One region of the Exiguobacterium sp. A1_3_1 genome, then DNA from elsewhere that is predicted to be linked to it. Evidence: riboswitches for the same ligand, from Rfam matches in the RefSeq annotation. Region 1 holds a riboswitch; each other region holds the start of a gene.
What was found. Region 1 has a riboswitch for thiamine pyrophosphate ahead of thiD (bifunctional hydroxymethylpyrimidine kinase/phosphomethylpyrimidine kinase). Riboswitches for the same ligand answer to the same signal wherever they lie in the genome.
Positions count from the first base shown of each region.

Region 1 (5,527 bases):
AATATGGTGGACACCTTTCCCGCGTTGTTTTAAAAAACGTGCGATTGGACTATCCGGACTTGTTGGCGTTAACAACTCGATGTGCGCATCATCGAACTCGATGACCGCAATATTGGAAGCGACACCTGGCGCAGGATTCGAGTACTCTTTTGTTAAGGTTCCTCCAAGTACGTTTGTATAAAATGAAATGGCTTCCTGCATGTCGCGAACGGCAATTCCAGTGTGGTCTAATTTCATATGATATCCTCCTTCTGTTCGCTTCAGTTTCCCAAAAACACTCCAAAGTTGCAACGATGAGTTACCTTCCAAATGTTTCTATTACATAGAAGAGGAAAGATTTATTTAAATTGAAATATCACTGAAATATTATGGAAGAGGAATGAATGCTATAATCAAAAACGTTCTTATAAAAAAGAAAAAAGATTACAGAATTTAAATTTAACTTAAATATTCTACGATAAATCATAAAACATACACTACAGAAAAAGAGGGAATACTACATGAAAAAAACGTTCGCGTCGCTCATCGTTTCCGCACTGGTTCTTTCATCAGCACCTCATTTTGCAGCAGCAGACGATTTAAGTGAACAGAAAGCCAAAAACGAACAACAGCAACAAGACAATGCTAAAAAGCAAAAAAACTTAGAGTCTTCTGTTAATCAAGAAGGTCAAAAAATCTCTAAAACACAGCAAGAAGTCAATCGACTAGACGAAGCGTTGAACGAAAAAATCTTTGCTGTCGAAACAAAAGATCGTCAAATCAAAGCAACAGAACGTGAAATCGTTGAGCTTGGAAAAGAAATCGAGAAATATAAAGCGAAACTAAAACGCCAAGAAAAACTACTCGGTGATCGTCTTCGTGTCATGCAAGAGAATGATGGAAACTCAATTAAATGGGAAGAAGTCATCTTTGGCGCTAAAAACGTTGGTGACCTCGTAAGCCGTGTCATGGCAGGGAAATCCATTTCAAAACAAGATGATAAAATGATCACGGATTACCAAAATACGCAAAAACAATTAGCGGATGCGCAACAAAAAGTAAAAGAAAAGAAAGCGCAGTTGGTCGTTGAGAAAAAAGAATTAAAACGTCAACAAGCGGATCTTGAATCACAATTAAAAGAGCGGAACAAACGCTTAAAAGAACTACGTAAGAAAAAAGAAAAGTTCGAAACACAATTGATGGATGCAAAAGAAGTCCAGCAAATTTTGATCGCTCAAGAAAAAGCGATTGCAGCTGAAAAAGCAGCGCGTGAACGAGAAGCTCGAATCGAAAAAGAGCGTCAAGCTCAAGCGGCACGTGAAGCAAAAGCACGAGCAGAAGCTGAAGCAGCTCAAGCAGCAGCTCAGAAAGAAGCGGAACAACAAGCAGCTAAAGAAGCGGCAGCTCAGCAAGCAGCACAAGAGAAGGCAGCGCAATCAGCAAAACCTTCTGGTTCGTCGAAACAATCGGCACCAAAACCATCTACACCAGCACCAACTGCGCCAGCACCGTCAGCTCCTGCGACACCTAAACCGTCACCATCATCAGGCGGACTCTTCATTCATCCAACTGCTGGTGCTGTGACACAAGGGTATGGTTCTGCAGGCGGAGAAAACGGTTATACGTTCCATAACGGGATTGACTTCGGTGGTCCAGTTGGCACGCCGATCGTTGCAGCTGCAACTGGTACAGTCATTACAGCATCAGGTGGCGGACCTTACGGAAATCACATCATGATTGCTCACCAATTGAACGGGAAGACATATACGACAGTCTATGCACATATGAGTTCATTGAACGCTAGTGCAGGTCAACGCGTCAGCCAAGGTCAACAAATCGGTACACGTGGTAGCACAGGAAACTCAACAGGTCCACACTTGCACTTCGAAATTCACGTTGGTGGATACAGCTACAGTGCAACAGGTCCAGCTAACTCAGTAAATCCAATGACTATGTTTTAAACAGTTAAGAATCGTTGCATATGCAACGGTTCTTTTTTTTATATTTGATAAGAAATATATATATTACAAAAAAACGTTTTCACTTGAAATGTAAATGAAATTTTTTTGAAACGATTAGGGTGCTATAATCTATTTCAGATATGAGAGAAACTTGAATACTATAATAAAAAATGAAAATACATAAGTGAGGAAAACGATATATGCTAAAAAAACTAATTTCTACCATTGTTTTAGGGGCATTACTTACAACAGGTACACAACCGATCGCGGCAGCAACGATTAAAGAAAAAAAGGCTGAAAATGCCGCTGAACAACGTAAATTAGAAAAAGCGATTAAAAAGCAAGAAGCTAAAATTTCAAAAGAACAACGTCAAATCAATCGAATCGACGCAGCGATTAACGAAAAGATTTTCCAAGTTTCCGAAAAAAATAAACAAATTAAACAGTTAAGCAATCGAATCGATGAGTTAAAGGCAGACATTGTTCGTTACGAGGAGATGCTACAGAAGCAGGAAGAACTACTCGGTGATCGTTTACGTGTTTTCCAAGAAAACGATGGAAATTCGATTAAGTGGGAAGAAGTCATTTTTGGATCAAAGGATTTAGGTGATTTATTCAGCCGTGTCATGGCGGGTAAAAAGATTGCTGAACAAGATGATAAAATGATTTCAGATTACATCGCGACACAACAAAAATTAGCAGAAGCAAAGCAAGCACTTGTTGAGAAAAAAGCGGAGCAAATGCAAGAAAAGAAAGTATTGCTTGAACAAAAAAAAGCGTTAAAAGTTCAAATGAAAGAGCGTAGTGCTACACTCAAAAAATTACGAAAAGGGAAGACGAAGTTTACGACAGAACTGTTAGACGCAAAAGAACTGCAAGCGACTCTCGAAGCGCAAGAACGTGCGATTGCGGCAGCGAAGGCAGCGGCTAAAGCAGCGGCTGAAAAAGCAGCAGCAGAGAAAGCGGCAGCTGAAAAAGCTGCTAAAGCAAGTGCTCAAGCAGCAAAACAAGCCAATAAGAATACAGAATCAACAAGTTCAGATACAACACCAATCGCTTCAGGTGGTGGGAAATTTGTCCGACCATCTTCTGGTGGGGTATCACAAGGGTTCGGACCAGCTAGTGGAGCAAACGGTTATACATTCCATAATGGCGTCGATTTCAAAGGTCCCGTCGGATCTCCGATCGTCGCAGCAGCAGCCGGAACCGTCATTACAGCATCAGGTGGTGGACCTTACGGAAACCACGTCATGATTTCGCATTTCTTGGATGGAAAAGTCTATACGACGGTTTACGCTCATATGAGCTCATTATCTGTTCATGCAGGACAAACGGTCTCTCAAGGTCAGCAAGTCGGAACACTTGGTAGTACAGGAAATTCAACAGGACCACACTTACATTTCGAACTACATGTCGGAGGTTATCAATATAGTGCTTCTTCTCCTCTGAATGCAGTGAATCCATTGGCATATCTGTAATCAAAAAACGGGCTTCGGCTCGTTTTTTTTTTGCTGCTGTGCTACAGTTAAGGCGAAACGAATACTTGAGCAACTAGGGGAGCTGGAGGAATCCGGCTGAGAGGAAAACCAATCTGTTTTCGACCCTATTACCTGAACTGGATAATACCAGCGTAGGAAAGTTGAGCCGAACGGATACCGGAATGCGTGTATAACGCTTTCGTATAGCGTCGACTGCTTTTTTACAGCGGTCGACGCTTTTTTGTCGGTCACGACTCCCTTATATTGCTCGATGGGAAGGTGAAAAGAATATGAAACATGTACTGACGATTGCGGGATCCGACTCCGGTGGTGGAGCTGGGATTCAAGCAGATTTAAAAACATTTTCAGCTTTAGGCGTTTATGGAATGAGCGTCCTGACAGCTGTCACGGCGCAAAATACGTTGGGTGTTCAAGCGGTGGAAGAGTTATCTCCAGAAATCGTAGATGCCCAGTTAACGTCGATTTTTTCAGACATTCGTGTCGATGCGATCAAAATCGGAATGGTCTCGAATGCGCAGACGATTCGTGTCATTGCTACACATCTCCGCAAACAGACAGTTCCGATCATATTAGATCCCGTCATGGTCGCTAAAGGCGGTCATGCCCTATTACGGACGGAGGCTGAACAAGCATTGATTTCGGAGCTTTTACCGCTTGCGACACTCGTCACACCAAATTTACCGGAAGCGGAGCGTTTAACAGGACGATCGGTCACCAATCTAGATGAAATGCGACTGGCGATGCATCAATTAGCTACACAGACAGGGGCAGTATTACTAAAAGGTGGACATCTCTCAGGAGCTGCGACGGATTTGTTGTTTGATGGGGAAGTAGAACACCGCTTCACATCGGAACGGTTAGACAATCAACATACTCATGGAACTGGTTGTACCTTATCTGCGGCGATTGCGGCGCGGATGGCGCTTGGAGAAGATTTGACAGATAGTGTAAGACAAGCAAAGAGCTATGTCACGGAGGCGATTCGTCATGGATTTGCTCTCGGACAAGGTATTGGACCGACACATCATTTTCATTCACTTTGGAGGGATACACATGTTTACGACCATTCTTGAACACAAACCACTCATTCACCATCTGACGAACACGGTAACGATCAACGACTGCGCAAACGTCACACTCGCTGTTGGAGCATCACCCGTCATGGCGGAAGACATTCGCGAAGTAGAAGAGATGGTTAGACTCGCGCAAGCCCTTGTCTTAAACATTGGTACGATCGATGCAGACATGCAAGCAGCTCAACGACTTGCAGCCCGTGAAGCGGGACGTTTGAATGTCCCGATCGTTCTTGATCCAGTTGGAGCAGGGGCAACGACATTACGTACTGCCTTTTCTAAAGAACTCATTGATCTCGGGTGTACGGTCATCAAAGGAAATACTTCTGAAATCAAGACGTTACTTGGGGAAGACGGACGAACTAAGGGAGTCGATGCTGCGGGAGATGCAATGATGGATCGAGAAAGTATTCGTGCATTCGCTCGCAAACACAAATCTGTCCTCGTCGTGACAGGTCCGAACGACTATATCACGGATGGAACGCGCGAAATGGAATTACATGTAGGAACACCTCGTCTAGGAGACATCACGGGTACGGGCTGTATGACGGCTTCCTTGATTGCGAGCTTCCTCGGCGCAGGATATACGGCGTTTGAGGCGGCTGTTCACGGAACATTCGTCATGGGAAAAGCAGGAGAACAAGCAGTCTCTGCGCAAGGTCTTGGTGATTTTAAACGAGAATTGTTCAATGCGATCAGCCTCATGACGGAGCAAGAACTGGTGGAGGTGACAGAACGTGTCAATTGATTACTCCATCTATGCAGTGACGGATCGTCGGTACCATCCTGGCGTCGCGATCGAGACGATCGTTGAGGAAGCTGTTTTAGGTGGTGCGACGATCGTGCAACTACGAGAAAAAACCGCACAAGGAAAGGAATTCTACGATCAGGCAGTTCGGTTGAAGAGACTGACGGATCGACACGACATTCCTTTGATCATCAATGACCGGATCGATATCGCGTTACTCGTCGGAGCTGGTTTGCATATCGGACAAGAAGACATTCCTTTAACCGC
Region 1 is NZ_WBYY01000038.1:14,800-20,326, forward strand. It holds gene mce (methylmalonyl-CoA epimerase) at 1-237, opposite strand, end outside; gene F8N00_RS06130 (murein hydrolase activator EnvC family protein) at 501-1,940, shown strand; gene F8N00_RS06135 (murein hydrolase activator EnvC family protein) at 2,141-3,418, shown strand; TPP riboswitch at 3,484-3,594, shown strand; gene thiD (bifunctional hydroxymethylpyrimidine kinase/phosphomethylpyrimidine kinase) at 3,709-4,512, shown strand; gene thiM (hydroxyethylthiazole kinase) at 4,493-5,260, shown strand; gene thiE (thiamine phosphate synthase) at 5,250-5,527, shown strand, end outside.

Region 2 (5,527 bases), on a different contig from region 1:
CGTTAAATCAACTGACCTGTCTCATCGGATTGAATGGGGAAGGCAAGTCTACCATTTTGAAAGCCATCATGGGCTTAGTCCCAGTAGATGCTGGAACAACCAAAGTGGATGGGAAAACGACCCACGATAGCATCGCTTTCGTACCTGATCTTTCTACGATGCCTGGTTATATGAGCGTCGGAGAAGCCGTCGCCTATATGCGCGACTACTATCCGGATTGGGATCAACAAGTAGCAGAGGAACTGATGGGGTTCTTTAAATTGATGGCGACAGACCGCATCGCCAATTTATCGAAAGGGAATAAAGCAAAGGTTAATCTGTTAATTGGATTTGCGATGAATCGACCTTTCTTATTGCTCGATGAACCGTTGGCTGGGATTGATTTATTTACGAAAGAACAAATTGCGTGGATCTTCTCTAGTCACTATATGGAAGGGAAGGGCATCTTGATGACGACTCATGAGATTGCAGAAGTGGAACATCTCATCGACCGCGTTATTTTTCTTCAGGACGGGACCATCATACAGGAAGATGACTCGGAAGAGATGCGTGAGCTTTACGGGAAATCAGTACAGGATCGAATGAGGGAGGTTTATCAGACATGAAGAAATTCTTTATGCTATCAAACGAGGAAATCAAGCGAAGCTTCAAACTATACCTTTCGATATTGACGATGTTAGTGATTGTTGAACTCACATCGGTCGTATATCAGGTTCTTCATTATCAATCTAAGCTGGAGGATTTGATGAAAAAAGAGCGACTTACGGAAATGGAAGCCGTTGATCAATTGAATGGACCGTTGACGTTTGGCGATGCGACCAACTACTTCAAGTACATGATTGCCATCGGTATCATGTTCACGATTCTATATGCCTTTCAAATTTGGTACCGCGATTGGTATGGCGAGTCCAAGTACATCTACCGTTTATTGATGTTGCCGGGTAAACGCATCACAATCCTCTTATCCAAACTGACAACAGTATTGGTATTTGTGTGTGGTTTCATGGGCATCCAGTGGATCACGATTCTTCTAAGTCGTCGACTCTACGAATGGTTACTCCCGGAACATTTACAAGCAGCATCCAAAATCATCGGGGAGTCAGCTGCGTTGAACATGCTCTATACCTTTAATGTGATCGATACATTCGTTATTTTAGCGGTCGCACTCTTCGTCATCACGATGGTCTTCTTGTTCGTCTTAACAGAGCGGTCCTACCAAAAAGGGAAAGCCTTGGTGACGATCGCAAAGGATGTAGCGCTCTTGATCGTACCATTCATTGCATTACGTTACTTATTTGATTTGACTAGCATTCTCGTCCCGAATCAACAAGTATTCGTCTATCTTTCCTTTATCCTCATCTATTTTGCATATATAAGTTGGAAATGTGTTCGACTATTGAACCATAAAGTATCTATTTAATCATTAGAAGGAGGAAGTCATGAGACGATATAAAGAAATGATTATCGTAGGAGGTATTGCTGGCGTCACCTTACTCAGTTATTTTGGTTACGCCGTAAGCATTAAAGGATCGGATTATGAAGTCGAGAGTATACGAAAAGAAAATGCAGAAGCTCTTAAAAAAGTAAACATCGAAATTGAAAATGGAGACATCAAGCCTACTCAATACAATATCCAATTGGACGGTCAAATCCATAGTGAGTCGCAGAACTATATCACAGGGTTGTTCAATAGCTACGCTGCAGACTTCCCTGCTGATTTCTATCGCTTTCTTTCTAAGGAAGACGTATTTACTAGTGAAATGGGCTCGCGGACATACGGAATTGAAGTAAAGGCATCTCAGTTGAACTATCATTCTTATGACAAAAGTACACAGAAACAATTTAAAAAGACGCTTTCTCATCGTTTAACGGTACCGGATCGTGAAATGGCTGACATCCGTGTCTTCCATCAAGACGGCATGAACGTATACGTCCAACGGGATGATCATGGAGCAAAGGAAAAATCGACGGTGTTATTACTCAACCTTGCAAAAGGAAAAGTGGAGACGCTTCAATCCAAGCAACTCAAGACTAATCAAGAGCGTCATTATGTGGCAGTGAACGACTATGGAATTGTCTATCGTGAAATCGCATATGATGCGGAAGGGGTAGAAAAAGATAGCGCTTATTATCTAGATAACGGCAAAGGCATCAAACGAATCAAAGCACTTGATGCGTATGCAGCGGAAGGGAACTTTAATGCTGATGAAAATAGCCAATCACTGATCGCTTACGGTACGTTTGATTCAGAAAAAAGTAAAAGCATCAAATGGAGTACCTATGACTTTAAGACGAATCAAGTCAAGCAACATCAAGTGGAAGGGCAGCGTGCTTACCGCTTCAATGGCTCCTATACGATGATTGCGCAGGGAAAGCTATACCATATCGCTAATATCAATGATTCGGATTTCCAAGTCACGGTAATCGATACGAAAAATGAATCGATTTCGTATCAAGGAATCATCAAAGATAAAAATGCTAAAAAGAATCGTTTGGTACAGGATGTCACTGTATCGGAGTAATCGTGATGGACTCATGATTCACCTCGTTTACTCGCTTTTTAGAATACTAGAAATGAATTTATCTGTCAGAATCATTGACAGGGGTTTTCAAGACCACTACAGTGAAGATAACTTAAATAGAATCACTAGGGGTGTTATTAAACTGAGATGAGTAGCTACTCAAACCCTTTGAACCTGAACTAGGTCGTACTAGCGTAGGGAAGTGTAAACTCTGATGAACAAGCGGAGACGATGATATCGTTCTTTGCTATGTGATTATTTAGATGTGCGCAACTTTCCTTTTGGAGAGTTGCGTTTTTTTGTTTACTACTTCGCTATTTAAGTTGCAAAAATGGATGAGGGAGTGGACAAGAATGAGCAGAACAGTATTAGTGACAGGAAGTAGCCGAGGACTTGGGGCGACGATTGCAAGGGTGTTAGTGAACAATGGATTTAAAGTGGTGATTAATTACTATAAAAGCAAGGAGGCAGCAGAAAAGCTTGTGAGCGAACTGGGAGCAGAGAATGCACTTGCCTTGTATGCAGATGTTACGAAGCGGGAAGATGTTGAGAGCATGATGCAATACGCAACAGCACATTATGGTCAAATCGATGTTGTCGTCAATAATGCACTAGTAGATTTTAAATTTGATCCGGTTGCTCAAAAATCGTTCATCGATTTAGAGTGGGAAGATTATCAAAAGCAACTTGATGGAACGCTAAAAGCAGCTTTTTTCACCATCCAAAGTGTCCTGCCGCAATTTATGGAACGACATAGCGGTAGTATCATCAGCATTGGAACAAACCTTTATCAAAACCCAGTTGTTCCTTATCATGAATACACAACAGCAAAAGCAGGCTTAATAGGATTTACTCGCAATCTGGCCGCAGAACTAGGTCAATATGGCATAAACGTGAATGTCGTCTCCGGTGGATTGTTGAAAGTAACAGATGCGAGTGCTGTGACAACCGCTGAAGTATTCGACTTAATTGCCCAATCGACCCCATTGAAAAGAGTGACGAGTCCAGAAGAAGTAGCGCAAATGGTCGCCTTCCTGGCATCAGAAGCAGCATCTGGGATTACCGGTCAAAACGTAACGGTCGATGGTGGGTTAACGATGAATTGAAGCGGGCGTTTTAAAAGATTCTCAGCTTGTCAGAGAAGGGATTCGTGAATAGCAGATGACGAATAAAAATCAGTTAAATATTGGCGTTTTGTTATATGGATGTGGTCATCATCAAGCCGCATGGTTAATGCCTGATTCCGCGATTAAAGAGATCGGCGAGAGCCGCTATTATCAGCGTTTGGCTCAAATTGCGGAAGGCGGATGTTTGGATGCAGTATTTTTTGCTGACAATCAATCCTTTCCGGCTAACAATGCGACGGATTTACCTGCCTTTTGGTTGGATCCTTTAATTAATCTAACGGCTATTTCTCAAGTGACGGATCATATAGGATTAGTCTCTACGATATCGAGCACGTTCTCCAATCCGTATACAGCAGCAAGGCAACTTCTAAGCCTTGATCACGTAACGAAGGGGAGGGTAGGCTGGAACTTAGTGACCTCGATGACGGATTGGGAAGCACTAAACCACGGAATGGATTCACTTCCACCGAGGGAAGAGCGGTATAAAAAGGCGGACGAATTCGCTACATTGATGGAGAAGCTATTTTTATCCTGGAATCAAGCGGCTTTTCTCGCGGATCGATCAACTAATCGATTGATTGAGCCTGAAAAAATCCAACCTATTCATCATACCGAAACCTACTTCAGTGTAAAAGGTCCCTTGTCTGCGCCGCGAAGTCCCCAAGGAAAGCCAGTAGCGATGCAGGCAGGTGCGTCAGAACAAGGAATCGCCCTAGCAGCAAAACATGCCGATGCTGTCTATTCTGTGTCATGGAATTTTAGACAAGCCCATGCTTTTCGTGAAAAACTCCATAAACAAATTAAACAAACTGAATCACCCAATCGGAAGATTAAGATATACCCAGGCTTAGTAACGTATGTTGGGAAAACAAGAGAAGAGGCACTAGCCAAAAAAGGCGAACTAGATGAAAAATTACCGGTTGCCAATGCATTAAAACAATTGAGTTTCTTTTTACAACAGGACTGCTCCACATGGGATCTCGAAGCAAAGATTCCGATCTTACCATCAATTGAAGAATTTTCAGGACCCATTGGACGCTATCAAACGATTCTAGAGATTATCGAAGATACGGATCCAACTCTAAAAGAATTGCTAGGTTATTTGGCAGCGGGAGGAGGACACCTGACATTGATTGGTACTCCGGAAGAAATTGTGGATCAGATGGAAACTTGGTTTAACGAAGGAGTGGCAGATGGCTTCAACTTAATGCCACCGTCACTACCATCAAGTTTGGAAGATTTTGTAGACATGATCATTCCTGAGTTACAAAAAAGAGGATTGTTTAAAGAGTCCTATCAAAGTACTACGCTTCGAGAACATCTAAGTTTAATTGATAAATTAGATAAAAACTTTAGCTAAATTCCGAAAAAATTTCGAAGAAATCCTTGAAGACCCGAACATGAGTCGGCGTTACTTTCGATTGACGAACTTGATGTCGGAAATGGATGGAACGATCCAAATCTCATTGCTGCAAAATCTCGAATGGAAGCTCATCATCCAGAGGAAATTGAATTATATCGTGAAATCTCACAGGTGCGATTATGAAGCTGTCAAAAATATAATTACACTTATTTAATTGTTAAAAAAGTGGTTTTTGTAGTATAATAAACACATTTTTTAAGATTAAAATGGTATATTTTTCTTATACTAATTAAAGGGGTGCTCTTGTATGACTGGTGTTTTTGATTCCTTAAATTCCATTTTTTATTTATTAGGTTTTTTAGTTTTAGTAAATGTAATCTTCTTAGCTGTTCGATCTAAAATTTCATCTTTTATATACATATCATTCAATACAGTGGTTCTCGCCATTGTTTCAATTATATTGTTTTTCAAAGCAAGTTCTCTGACTGATGATCTGAATATGGATGGTTCTAGCC
Region 2 is NZ_WBYY01000080.1:2,217-7,743, reverse strand. It holds gene F8N00_RS09915 (ATP-binding cassette domain-containing protein) at 1-605, shown strand, start outside; gene F8N00_RS09910 (hypothetical protein) at 602-1,420, shown strand; gene F8N00_RS09905 (hypothetical protein) at 1,440-2,522, shown strand; TPP riboswitch at 2,640-2,740, shown strand; gene F8N00_RS09900 (3-oxoacyl-ACP reductase) at 2,876-3,628, shown strand; gene F8N00_RS09895 (LLM class flavin-dependent oxidoreductase) at 3,684-5,009, shown strand; gene F8N00_RS09890 (hypothetical protein) at 5,320-5,527, shown strand, end outside.
Region 2: linked by a shared signal. The riboswitch ahead of F8N00_RS09900 (3-oxoacyl-ACP reductase) and the one ahead of thiD (bifunctional hydroxymethylpyrimidine kinase/phosphomethylpyrimidine kinase) in region 1 are both predicted to bind thiamine pyrophosphate.

Region 3 (5,527 bases), on a different contig from region 1:
AAGCGGATCTTGATTTTCTCGCAGTATACACAAATGCTCGAGCGTATTCGCTCGGATCTCGCGCAACGTCACCTCCCCCACTTCCTGTTGACGGGTGAGACACCACTCGAAGACCGGGTGGCGTTATGCGATCGGTTCAATGACGGTGAAGTCGATCTCTTCTTGATTTCTTTAAAAGCGGGCGGAACGGGACTGAATCTCGCAACTGCTGATACCGTCATTCTCTTTGACAGCTGGTGGAATCCGGCCGTCGAACAGCAAGCTGCCGATCGCGCTCACCGGCTTGGACAACAGTCCGACGTGACGGTCATCAAACTGCTGACACGCGGGACAATCGAAGAAAAGATGACGGAATTACAAGATCGAAAAGCCCAGATGGTCGATGCCGTCCTGACGGCTCCAGACAGTGATGCCTTGACCGTCAAGGAACTCGTTCATCTCGTAACGACAAAGGAGGAACATCGGTGATCCTTGATCTCCTGCTTGGTTACCTTATCGGTAGTATTCTTGGCGGTACGCTCTGGAAGTACGTCAGTCGTACCGATTTGGCTCAGATCGGCTCCGGAAACATCGGCGCCCGCAACGCCCATCGTGCCGGTGGACTCCCGGCCTTTTTATTCGTGTATCTGTTTGATGCCGCGAAGACCGTTTTTGCACTACAGATCACAGACGCATTTTATCCCGTCGCTCTTGCCGTGCTCATCGGTCACTTGTTTCCGTTGTTTCATCCGCGACGCGGCGGTAAAGGGTATGCCGTATTTTCCGGCATCGTCTTCGCCATCACGCCGTGGGCATATCTTGCCGGACTAGGCATACTCGGTCTGTCTTATCTCGTAACGAAAGATAGCGTCAAAGCGGGACTGATTCCGGTTGTTCTACTCCCGTTACTCCCTGTCTACTTTGACGCGGGACCCATCAATATCTTGTGTACCGTTGCCGTAAGTCTACTTGTCCTGTGGGCTCATGATGCACTCCACAAGCCAGTCATTACATAAGGAGGACGTCTCATGATCGATTTTTCCATTGCCACCGCTTCGGACGCGGAAGCAATCCATGAACTGAACTACCTCACCTTCACGGAAGAGATTCCGCAACATCAACCGAATATCGAACGGAAACGGATTGACCGGTTTCATGATCAAAACACCTATCTGATTGGCAAGGAAGACGATCGACTCGTCGCGATGATTGCTATTCGGAAGCATCGTCCTTTTTCGCTTGAGGAAAAGGGCGTGACGCTAGATGAGACACTGACGGACCCAGCGGAAATCCGCTTACTCAGCGTTCGTCCCGAATACCGCAATAGTCGTACGTTCATGCAATTGATGCGCTTTTTGATGGTCTACTTGGAGCGGGAAACGATTGATCATGTCTATATCAGTGGTACGACACGGGAAGCTAAACTATATGCGCGGTTCGGCTTCACACCAATCGCAGCAACGCTCGGTAGTGGCGATGCCCAGTTCGTACCGATGTTGTTGTCGCGCGCAACATACGAACGGTCCGTCATCGCGGACGTTTTACGTCCTCTGCATTTTCTAGCCGGTCCGGTCGAGGTTGCACCAACAGTCCGCCAAGCGGCGCAACAAGCACCGCGCCCACACCGGACGGCCTCGATGCGCCAGCTCGATCAAGATTTACGTGGTCGGATGTGTCAGTTGCTGGATTTGCCACATGTCTCGATGGCTGTTGGCAGTGGCACCCTCGCCAACGATATTGTCGCACAACAACTGAGTGGACATGGATTGATCCTAAACGGTGGCGAGTTCGGTCAACGCTTGATCGATCACGCGGCACGAGCAGGAAAGTCATTTGATATCCACCTACTTCCGTCCGGTCACCCAATCGAATTAGAACAACTCGCAAGCCAACTGCATCAAACGGAGTACGACTGGATTTGGTTGACGCATTGTGAGACGTCTACGGGCGTTCTCTACGATCTCGATGCGGTAAAAGCGCTGTTAAATCAACGAACCGCACTCATCGTCGATGCGATCAGCGCCGTCGGGACCGGACGTTTCTCATACGCTGGCTGCAGATTCGTCACGACCGTCTCCGGAAAGGCAATTGGGGGTTTACCGGGTCTTGCGTTCATCGGGCATACGTCCAGCGTATTGCCTTCCTCCCGGATTCCACGTTATCTGGATCTCGGACTCTATGCGGAAGGGGTTGCTTTTTCCGGTTCCTCAAATCTGTTGCTGGCTTGTCAGGCAGCGCTCGATGCCCTTGATCTCGATCAAGCCGCCATCAAGATGACTTATCTCGAACAGGCCGTTCGGGCGACTGGTTTCAACCTGCTTGCGACTCAAGAAGCACAAGCGCCGGGAATTCTGACGATCGTCCATCCGTCGGCAACGGCTTTAGGAGACGCTCTCCGGATCCAGGGCTATCATGTTCAATATGAAAGCGACTATCTCGTCCGCAATCAATGGCTCCAAATCTCAACGATGGGACAGACGACGATGCGGCACATCGAACGTCTCATCCGTGTATTAGTCCGTGAAAACCAACGCATCACCATAAAAAATGAACAAAATGAAAGACCTCTTAACCCTTGATTTCAAGCGGTTTGGAGGTCTTTCGACTTTAAAAAATAAAAAATAAAGGTTTAAGGATTTAAAACATAGGGGTATAAACTCACTAGCACCGCATCAAACCGGTGACTTACTCACACATGTTTCTCAATATCAGCGTAATGACCTGGGAGAGAAATGCAAAGTCACGAAAGCGTCAGATTCAAAGCGAGTCTGAAACCGATTGTCTTAGCATGTTTCATATTGTTCAGGACTTGTCCTGCTCCTACATTCATTACCTTTTGAGGGCTATACCAAATTCAAGGGGGAAATGAACATGTCAGTTAAATTAACAGCCGAAAAACGCGAGGTACGTCCACGCTCACTCCGTAAACAATTACGTCATGAAGGAAAAGCTCTTGGTGTCGTGTATGGTTACAAAGTGGAAAGTACACCAATCGCATTCGAAGAAAAAGAATTGCTTAAAATCGTTCGAGAAAACGGTGAGAACGTCTTGATTTCACTGAAACTCGACGGTAAAAATATTAACGTCTTGATCAACCGTCGTGATATGGATGTCTTCACACCAACTGTCGATCACGTTGAATTCATCGCTGTTAAAATGGATGAAGAGACAGAAGTCGAAGCAGACGTCGTACTCGTCGGCGAAGCAGCTGGCGCTAAAGTCGGCGGATTCCTGTCACAGACACTCTTTAAAGTAACAGTCGAAGCAACACCAGATAAATTGCCAGAGAACGTCGAAGTCGACGTCACGAACCTCGAAATCGGCGATTCAATCTCTGTAGCTGATCTTCCGGAACAAAAAGATTTCCGTATCGTCACTGAAGGCGACATTCAAGTCGCAGCTGTCGTCGAATCAACGCTTGAACAAGAGCTTGAGGAAATCGAAGAAGCAGAAGCTGAGGCACAAGCGGAAGCTGGTGAAGACAACGAAGCGGAAGCTACGGAAGAGTCTTCAGAAGAAGCAAAAGAAGAGAACGAAGACAACAAATAAGTCGTTTGACGATACGCCCTTCGTGGCGTATCGTTTTTTTGTGTCTTGACAATAGACAGAAGATTGCCTAAAGTGAACAGCGTATCACCTATTACCATATCCACTAGGGGAGCCCATTTGGCTGAGACGATTCACTTCGGACCCTTCGAACCTGATCTAGTTCATACTAGCGTAGGAAAGTGGAGCGATCACATCCAATGACTCCTGCTGCGCGCAGTTTTTCTGAGGACCGCTCTCTTTTTTACGGAGGGCGGTCTTTTTTGGCGTCTCCCCCATTCTAAGGAGGACGTACCTAATGCAAAACTGGAAAATGAAAGAAATCATGGTCATGATGATGCTCGCCGTCGCTTGCGGGGTCATCTATCTTGGTTGGTCAACACTCTGGTTACCGATGTCTGCGATCTTCGGACCTGTCGGTGCCAACTGGATGTTTGGGATCTGGATCATCGCGAGCCCGCTCGTCGCAGCAATCATTCAAAAACCAGGTGCCGCTCTCATCGCGGAAATCGTCGCGGCAGCCGTCGAGCTGTTCACGGGTAGTCACTTTGGTTTATCGGCTCTACTGATCGGGGTATGCCAAGGGCTTGGTGCGGAAATCGTCTTTGCGATGACGCGTTATCGCCGTTATGACACATGGACATTGATGTTATCGGGTGTTGGAGCCGCGATTGGTAGCATTGTCTATAGTCTGATCGCGAACGGATTCGGTTACTACACGACGACGACGTTGCTTGCGACAACTGGCTTACAATTAATTAGTGGCGCATTACTGGGCGGCTTGCTTGCAGCGATTCTCGTCCGTCGCCTTGTTGCGACCGGTGTCTTGAACGGGTTTGCGGCAGGACGTGCGAAACGGGAAGTCGCATGATTACTGTCGACGATCTCAGCATCCGCTACCCCGGTCAGATGAAGTCGGTGCTCGATCATGTATCGCTGACGATCGAGCAAGGAACGACCCTTCTGCTCGGACGAAGCGGGAGTGGCAAGACGACACTGCTTCATGCCCTAGCCGGACTGACACCAGAGACGATTGAAGTCGAACAGACTGGAACCGTTACCCGGTCCGGTTCGGTCGGAGTGCTGTTCCAAAATCCAGAAGAACAGTTCTGCATGGAAACGATCGGACGCGAAATCGCTTTTAGCTTAGAAAACCGGTCGATTCCACGCGCAGAGATGGAGGAACGCATTGAACGCTTACTCGCACTCGTTGGTCTCCCTCTCCCCTTCTCGACACCAATCGCGAGTCTATCCGGGGGGATGAAACAACGCCTCGCGCTCGCCGCGGTCCTGGCACTTGAGCCGACGATCTTATTACTCGATGAACCAACAGCTCAGATTGACCCGATCGGGCAACACGAGCTGATGGCGTTGATCTTTCGGATTCAGAAAGAACATGATTTAACGATTGTCTTGATCGAACACCAACTCGATGTCTGTTTACCTTACATCGACAAAATCGTCTTACTTGAGGACGGATCAGTGACTGCAACGGCGCATCCGCAGGATTTGTTCCCGCAGGCGTATACAGAGCTTCAATCGAAAGGGATCGCTGTTCCCTCTTTGTATCCGTACACGTTAGAGACGTTACCCATAGACGGACCACAAGCAGCGCGACTTCACGTGCTTCCTCCAGTCGCTACAGCAGGCACTGCCTTGTTACACGTCGCTGTATTATCGACGAAAGCCCCTTACCCGCTGACCGATGCGACATTTTCCCTGAAGACGGGAGAATGGGTGATGCTACTCGGGGCAAACGGATCCGGGAAAAGTACGTTGCTTGCAACACTCGGGCGGTTGCTCTCGCATCAAGGAACATATCGGTTCCAGGAACGTCCGGCTCAGCGTTACTCACGGCGACGCTTTTATGAGCATGTTGGCTATGTCTTCCAACAACCGGATCTGCAGTTTCTCAAACTGACAGTCGAAGCGGAAATCGACTGGAGTCACCGGGCAGCGACGAGTGATGAGCGCACAGCGTTGCTCGAACGGCTGGAACTCG
Region 3 is NZ_WBYY01000047.1:14,014-19,540, forward strand. It holds gene F8N00_RS07060 (DEAD/DEAH box helicase) at 1-468, shown strand, start outside; gene F8N00_RS07065 (glycerol-3-phosphate acyltransferase) at 465-995, shown strand; gene F8N00_RS07070 (GNAT family N-acetyltransferase) at 1,008-2,558, shown strand; gene F8N00_RS07075 (50S ribosomal protein L25/general stress protein Ctc) at 2,851-3,528, shown strand; TPP riboswitch at 3,624-3,723, shown strand; gene F8N00_RS07080 (ECF transporter S component) at 3,824-4,396, shown strand; partial or broken gene F8N00_RS07085 (ABC transporter ATP-binding protein) at 4,393-5,527, shown strand, end outside.
Region 3: linked by a shared signal. The riboswitch ahead of F8N00_RS07080 (ECF transporter S component) and the one ahead of thiD (bifunctional hydroxymethylpyrimidine kinase/phosphomethylpyrimidine kinase) in region 1 are both predicted to bind thiamine pyrophosphate.

Region 4 (5,527 bases), on a different contig from region 1:
CGCTGTAATTCCCTATATAGGTTGTCAGTTCACCATCCTCGAGTTCAACGATCGAGGTGACGACGGCGTCTAAGAAGACCCGGTCGTGAGAGACGAGCAGGATGGTTCCTGTGTAGTCCCGTAAGAACTGCTCCAGCCATTCCACGGCAGCTAAATCAAGATGGTTCGTCGGTTCGTCAAGAATGAGCAGATTTGGCTCCATGAGTAACATGCGACCGAGACAAATCTTCGTCTGTTCACCACCGCTCAACTGGTGGAAAGGACGAGTGAGTAACGGACGAAGGTGTAACCCGTTCACCATGCGCTCGATTTTCGAGTCGAGTAGATAGCCATCCTTTTGTTCGAACGCATTCGTCGCTTCCGCATATCGTGCGAGTAACGCATCAAGATTCTCTGGTGCTGTCGCCATCATTTGCTCCAACTGTTGCATCCGAGAACGGATCGCGAGGATGTCTTCAAACGCTGTCCAAAGGACGTCGAGTCCGGTCATCGTCTCACTATATACAGGAAGTTGTTCCAAATAGCCGATCGTCAAACCGCTCTTTTGATAGATGACACCACCGTCCGGTTGCTCAAGGCGAGCAAGCAAGCGGAGTAATGTCGTCTTGCCACTCCCGTTTCGTCCAATTAGACCGACACGGTCGTGTTCGTTTAAGAAGAGGGAAACATCCGTTAAGATCGTTTCGCCTCCGAATTGTTTGGTTAGGTGTTTAATGTCGCAAATCATCATAATCAATTGATCCTTTCGCGCGCATCAAAAAAAGGAGAGCGCAAATAGCACTCTCCATCACGTGTGAAAGATGCGCTTTGCTGTATTTTTCAATCATGAAGTTCTAAAAAGGGCAGACGGGTGCTTTAGAACGCCATTCCATGAAAAATCGCGCGCAACAGATACAATTGTTCCATCAACCAGTGTTTGCACGCGGCAAAGTCCATCTTTTCACACCACCTTTCGTTTCAGATATCTCAAGTTTACTATTTTTTTTTCAGTTACGGAAGTCTGAATTATTTGAACACGCCAGCAATCGAGCTGAAGAAGTCACTGAGTCCATCGAATAATTTAGCGAAGAAACCTTTCGTTTCTTCTGAAGTTGCGAACGCGTGGATGTCTTGTCCCGCATTTTTCAATCCACTCTCGATTTGTCCCCAGTTGATGTTCGCTTGCTCCATTTGATTGAACAGATTCGTCAGCCGGTCCATTTGTGCGTCAGACAACTGGATATTGTTGTTTTGAATGACTTGGACGATCAGGTTTTCGATTTCGACTTTGGTTTCCGGTTTTTGATTGGCGATCTCAGCCTTGATCTCATTCATCAAGTCAGCCACCTTATCCGTTCCGACCGTTTTTCCAACGTCTGATGTGACTGATAATTCTTGCTGTGCTAGATCCTTGCGTTCGTCACTTAACTTTATCCCGGTTTCAGCGGAAGTTTGATCGTACGCCTTCATTATTCCTGTCAGTGCCGATGTCCCGGTCACCTTGTAAGGGGAAGTAATCGTGATGTCGGCATCTTTGACACCCGCTGTGACGAGAGCGTTGAGATACATATCCTTCGTCACCCATGTGATGTTTTCCGTCGAGACGGAGAGTCCATCTCCTTTTTCCGTCAGTTCGATTTTAGCCGACGAATACATGTTGCCGCCTTTTTGCGACTGTGGGATGTTTTTCCCGAGATATTTTTCCTCGTCAGCAGAAGTGGCGATGATCGGTGTGATCCCTTCCGGTGCATTGAGACGTGAAAGCACCCATGCTTTATCTTTTGCGCCGAGCGACTCCCCGAGTGTGACGATCGTCTTATCGACGACTTGTTCGGCGGATGCGGCTGTTGGGAGTAATAAAGCAGAAGCGATAACGGCTGATGCCATGATTTTTGTTGGTGTATGCATAATGAAATCCTCCAATTGTAAGTAACAGAATGAATTATAGTATCAGGTACTAAATTTAGTGTACGGGAACGATGTCTGTTCGGAATCGGTCTGCAGATGGAGACGATATCCGTCTTCTGACACTCCATAGTATAGCGAAAAGGAGACAACTTGACTTCCGTTTTCAGCATGCTATAGTGAATTTGAATCGAATAATGACCACTAGGGGAGTCGGTAGACCGACTGAGACGAACGAAGACGTTCGGACCCTTTGAACCTGATTAAGTTCGTACTTACGGAGGGAAGTGGCGTCAAGTCTTGTTCTTCTTGCGCCATGCCCGTGTGTTTCGGGGTGGTGTTTTTTCGTTTCATAACTAAACGAGGAGGATGAGATCATGACATTCACACAAGAAATCAAACAAGCGGCACAAGCGTATTGGGATAGTAGTTTTACGCACCCATTCGTACAAGGAATCGGGGAGGGGACGTTACCGCTCTCGAAATTTCGGCATTACGTCATGCAGGATGCCTATTACTTAAAACACTTTGCGAAGATTCAAGCGAAGGCAGCGTCAAAAGCAGACGACTTCGCGACGATTGCGACACTTGCCGAGCATGCTACTTCGACTTACGAGGCAGAGTTGAGCTTACATCAATCATTTTTTGAGCCGCTCGGTATTACGGAAGCAGATCTTGAAGCATTTGAACCGGCACCGACAGCATATGCGTATGTCTCGCACATGCATCATGCGAGTGAAGGAACGCTCGGTGAGACGATTGCTGCCATCTTGCCATGTTACTGGTTGTATTATGAAGTCGGGCAACAATTACTAACGTGTACACCGGAAGAAAAAATCTATCAGCAATGGATCGACACGTATAGCTCGGAATGGTTTGAAAAGGTCGTCTTTGAACAGATTGCACGGCTTGATGCGCTGGCGGAGCAAGCGAGCCCGACGGAACGCGAGCGGATGAAACGTCATTTCGTGACGAGTTGTTACTATGAGTTACTCTTCTGGCACATGGGGTGGACGGAAGAGACATTTGCGTCAGTTTACGAAACGATTCCAGCACGAGCGGTATCTTCTTGAATCACTAGATGGTAGAATTAGGAATACCATTTAGTGAGAGTAGGGATTGGAATGGAAATCATAGTCATCACACTCGTAATCCTCGCGGCATATGCTATGCAACGAATGCTTGATAAAGTCAAAGTAAGATTTGTAGGACTTATCATCCCAACGTTGATCGTGTTATCCGGTATATCCGCATCGACTCGAAACTTCAAGGTAGCGTATAGCATGGGAAGCTATATTTCTGCTGTTCTTGTCATCGTCGTCTATGCACTGCTGACTTATTGGTTATACCGCGTCTACCATCGTGCGAAAGAAGAAGCTGAATATCCGTATCAATCATTAAAAGACCGAGGCATCCTTTAAGGAGCTTCGGTCTTTTGGTGTATCACGTCATCATTTTTTCCAGTTTTTAAAGCCGTCACCGAATTCGAGATGCAGTTGATCGGTAAAGACACCGTTCTTAAAGACCGGCACATCAACCGGTAAAGTGCCTTGCGGTTTGAACGTTCCGAAGATTGCGCGGATACCTGCAGGCAGGTTCGGTCCCGCTGATTTTAGATTGCCTGCTTCGGAGTCTGGACCGTTTGGATCGCCTTTGAAGCCATAGACGAGGACGTGTGCCGGTGCGTCCGGTTGAACGGCGACATCGTATGGGTTACGGAGACTGAGCAGGACGGATGGTGTATCCGTTTGTTTCACATAGCGGAAGATCGAAGCCGGAATCGCTTGTTCTGGTGCAGTAGGGAGTAGTTTAGCACTCGTGTTGACGTTGGAACCGACGATGATGTAATCTGCTGCATCGAGTTGCGCCCGTAATGTCGGGTTTTGGTCGAGCGGTAGCGTAGTAGCCGAGTAATTCGCTGTCGTCACGTGCCAGTTCCGATTCTTCGGTAGGGAAGCGATCGTCTTTTTCATGCTGTCCGTTTGATCCGCCGCAGGAGCGATCACAAGAACGTTAGCATTCTTTTTCGGTTTGAATGGTAAGGTCCGCTGATCATTTTTCACGAGTGTGACCGCGGCTTCCGTCATCGCACGTTCTTTTGCTTTATGCTCGGGACTGCCGACGATTTGGTCCGATTGCGCGATTTTTTCAGCTAGGGATGTCGTGTCAGTCGTACCGTTCCAAATTCCGCGTTCTGCTTTCAGTGTCAGAATCCGCTCAACCGATTGATCGATTCGTTCCTCTGAGAGGCGACCATCTTTGACTGCTGCGATCACATCCTTGAAAATCCGGTCGAGTTTTGTGACATCCTGCTCGGAACGAAGGATCGTCGGCATGAGCGCGATATCGACACCGGCGTCAAACGTCTTTAAGACGGCTTCTGATTCCGTAAAGTTGTCGGCGATCGCCTGCATGTTCAACGCGTCTGTGATGACGATGCCATCGTAGCCAAGTTTTTCGCGCAGTACGCCCGTGATGACATCATCCGATAACGTCGCAGGTAAAGGGAAGGTACCATTTATCGACGTGACGACTTCAGGTTCGATTTGCGGCATCCCGATGTGTCCTGTCATGATCATATCGATGTCTTCAGCAATAGCTCGCTTGAACGGTACGAGCTCGACTTGTTCTAGCTCCTGCAGGGACCGGTCAACGACCGGTAATCCATAGTGGGAATCGGTCGCCGTATCGCCGTGACCCGGGAAGTGTTTGGCGGTCGCCGCGACACCTTCAGACTGAATTCCCTTCATTAGAGCGGAACCGAGTGTGCCGACGAGCGCCGGATCACTCGAGAACGAGCGGACACCAATGACAGGATTTCCAGGATTGCTGTTGACGTCGAGAACCGGACCAAAGTTGACATTGATGCCGAGCGCACGCAGTTCCGAACCGATGATATGACCGGCATCATTGGCATATGTGCTACTGCGGGTCGCACCTAACGCCATGTTGCCAGGTAAGTTCGTCCCTGTTCCGAGCCGAGTAACGATTCCACCTTCTTGGTCGATCGTGACGAAGAGCGGAATATCGTTGCTAGCATCTTGTTTGACGACTTCTTGCAGATCATGAACGAGTTTCGTCGTCTGTTCGGTTTCGCTGACGTTCTCAGCAAACAAGATGACGCCGCCTAAATCATAGCGATCGATGATGTTCGCGACTTCTGGGGCAAGCGACGTATGATTGCTGCCATTCCACTGTCGGAAGTCCGGCATGATCATCTGCCCGATTTTTTGTTCGAGTGTCATCGTGTCGATTTTGTGACTGATCCGATCGTCTGAAGATCCTGCATCTGCCATGACAGGTAAACTACTTGAGACGAGTACTGCTGCGAGTCCGGCTGTTAACGTGAACTGTCCGATTTTTTTCATGATGTACGTCCTCCTTTAGTCAAACCGTGACTGGAATTCTTTTCAATACGGACAGTATAGCAAGGTGTTTGTTTTAAAACAATATTTTATTCGTAAACGATTTCAAGTTGAAATAAATTTCAAATGTGTTTTTAGACAGACTGACTTGAATGAAAAAAAAGTGACTCCCCCTGAAGAGGAATCACTTTCAAGTAAAGTCGATCGATTGATCAGCTATAGCGTTCGACGATGCTTGTCAGCTGACGTTCGACGAACGATTGATCCTGCAGTTCACT
Region 4 is NZ_WBYY01000171.1:557-6,083, reverse strand. It holds partial or broken gene abc-f (ribosomal protection-like ABC-F family protein) at 1-730, opposite strand, end outside; gene F8N00_RS14930 (DUF1002 domain-containing protein) at 1,006-1,887, opposite strand; TPP riboswitch at 2,081-2,187, shown strand; gene tenA (thiaminase II) at 2,262-2,957, shown strand; gene F8N00_RS14920 (hypothetical protein) at 3,009-3,305, shown strand; gene F8N00_RS14915 (glycoside hydrolase family 3 N-terminal domain-containing protein) at 3,336-5,252, opposite strand; partial or broken gene F8N00_RS14910 (sporulation protein) at 5,462-5,527, opposite strand, start outside.
Region 4: linked by a shared signal. The riboswitch ahead of tenA (thiaminase II) and the one ahead of thiD (bifunctional hydroxymethylpyrimidine kinase/phosphomethylpyrimidine kinase) in region 1 are both predicted to bind thiamine pyrophosphate.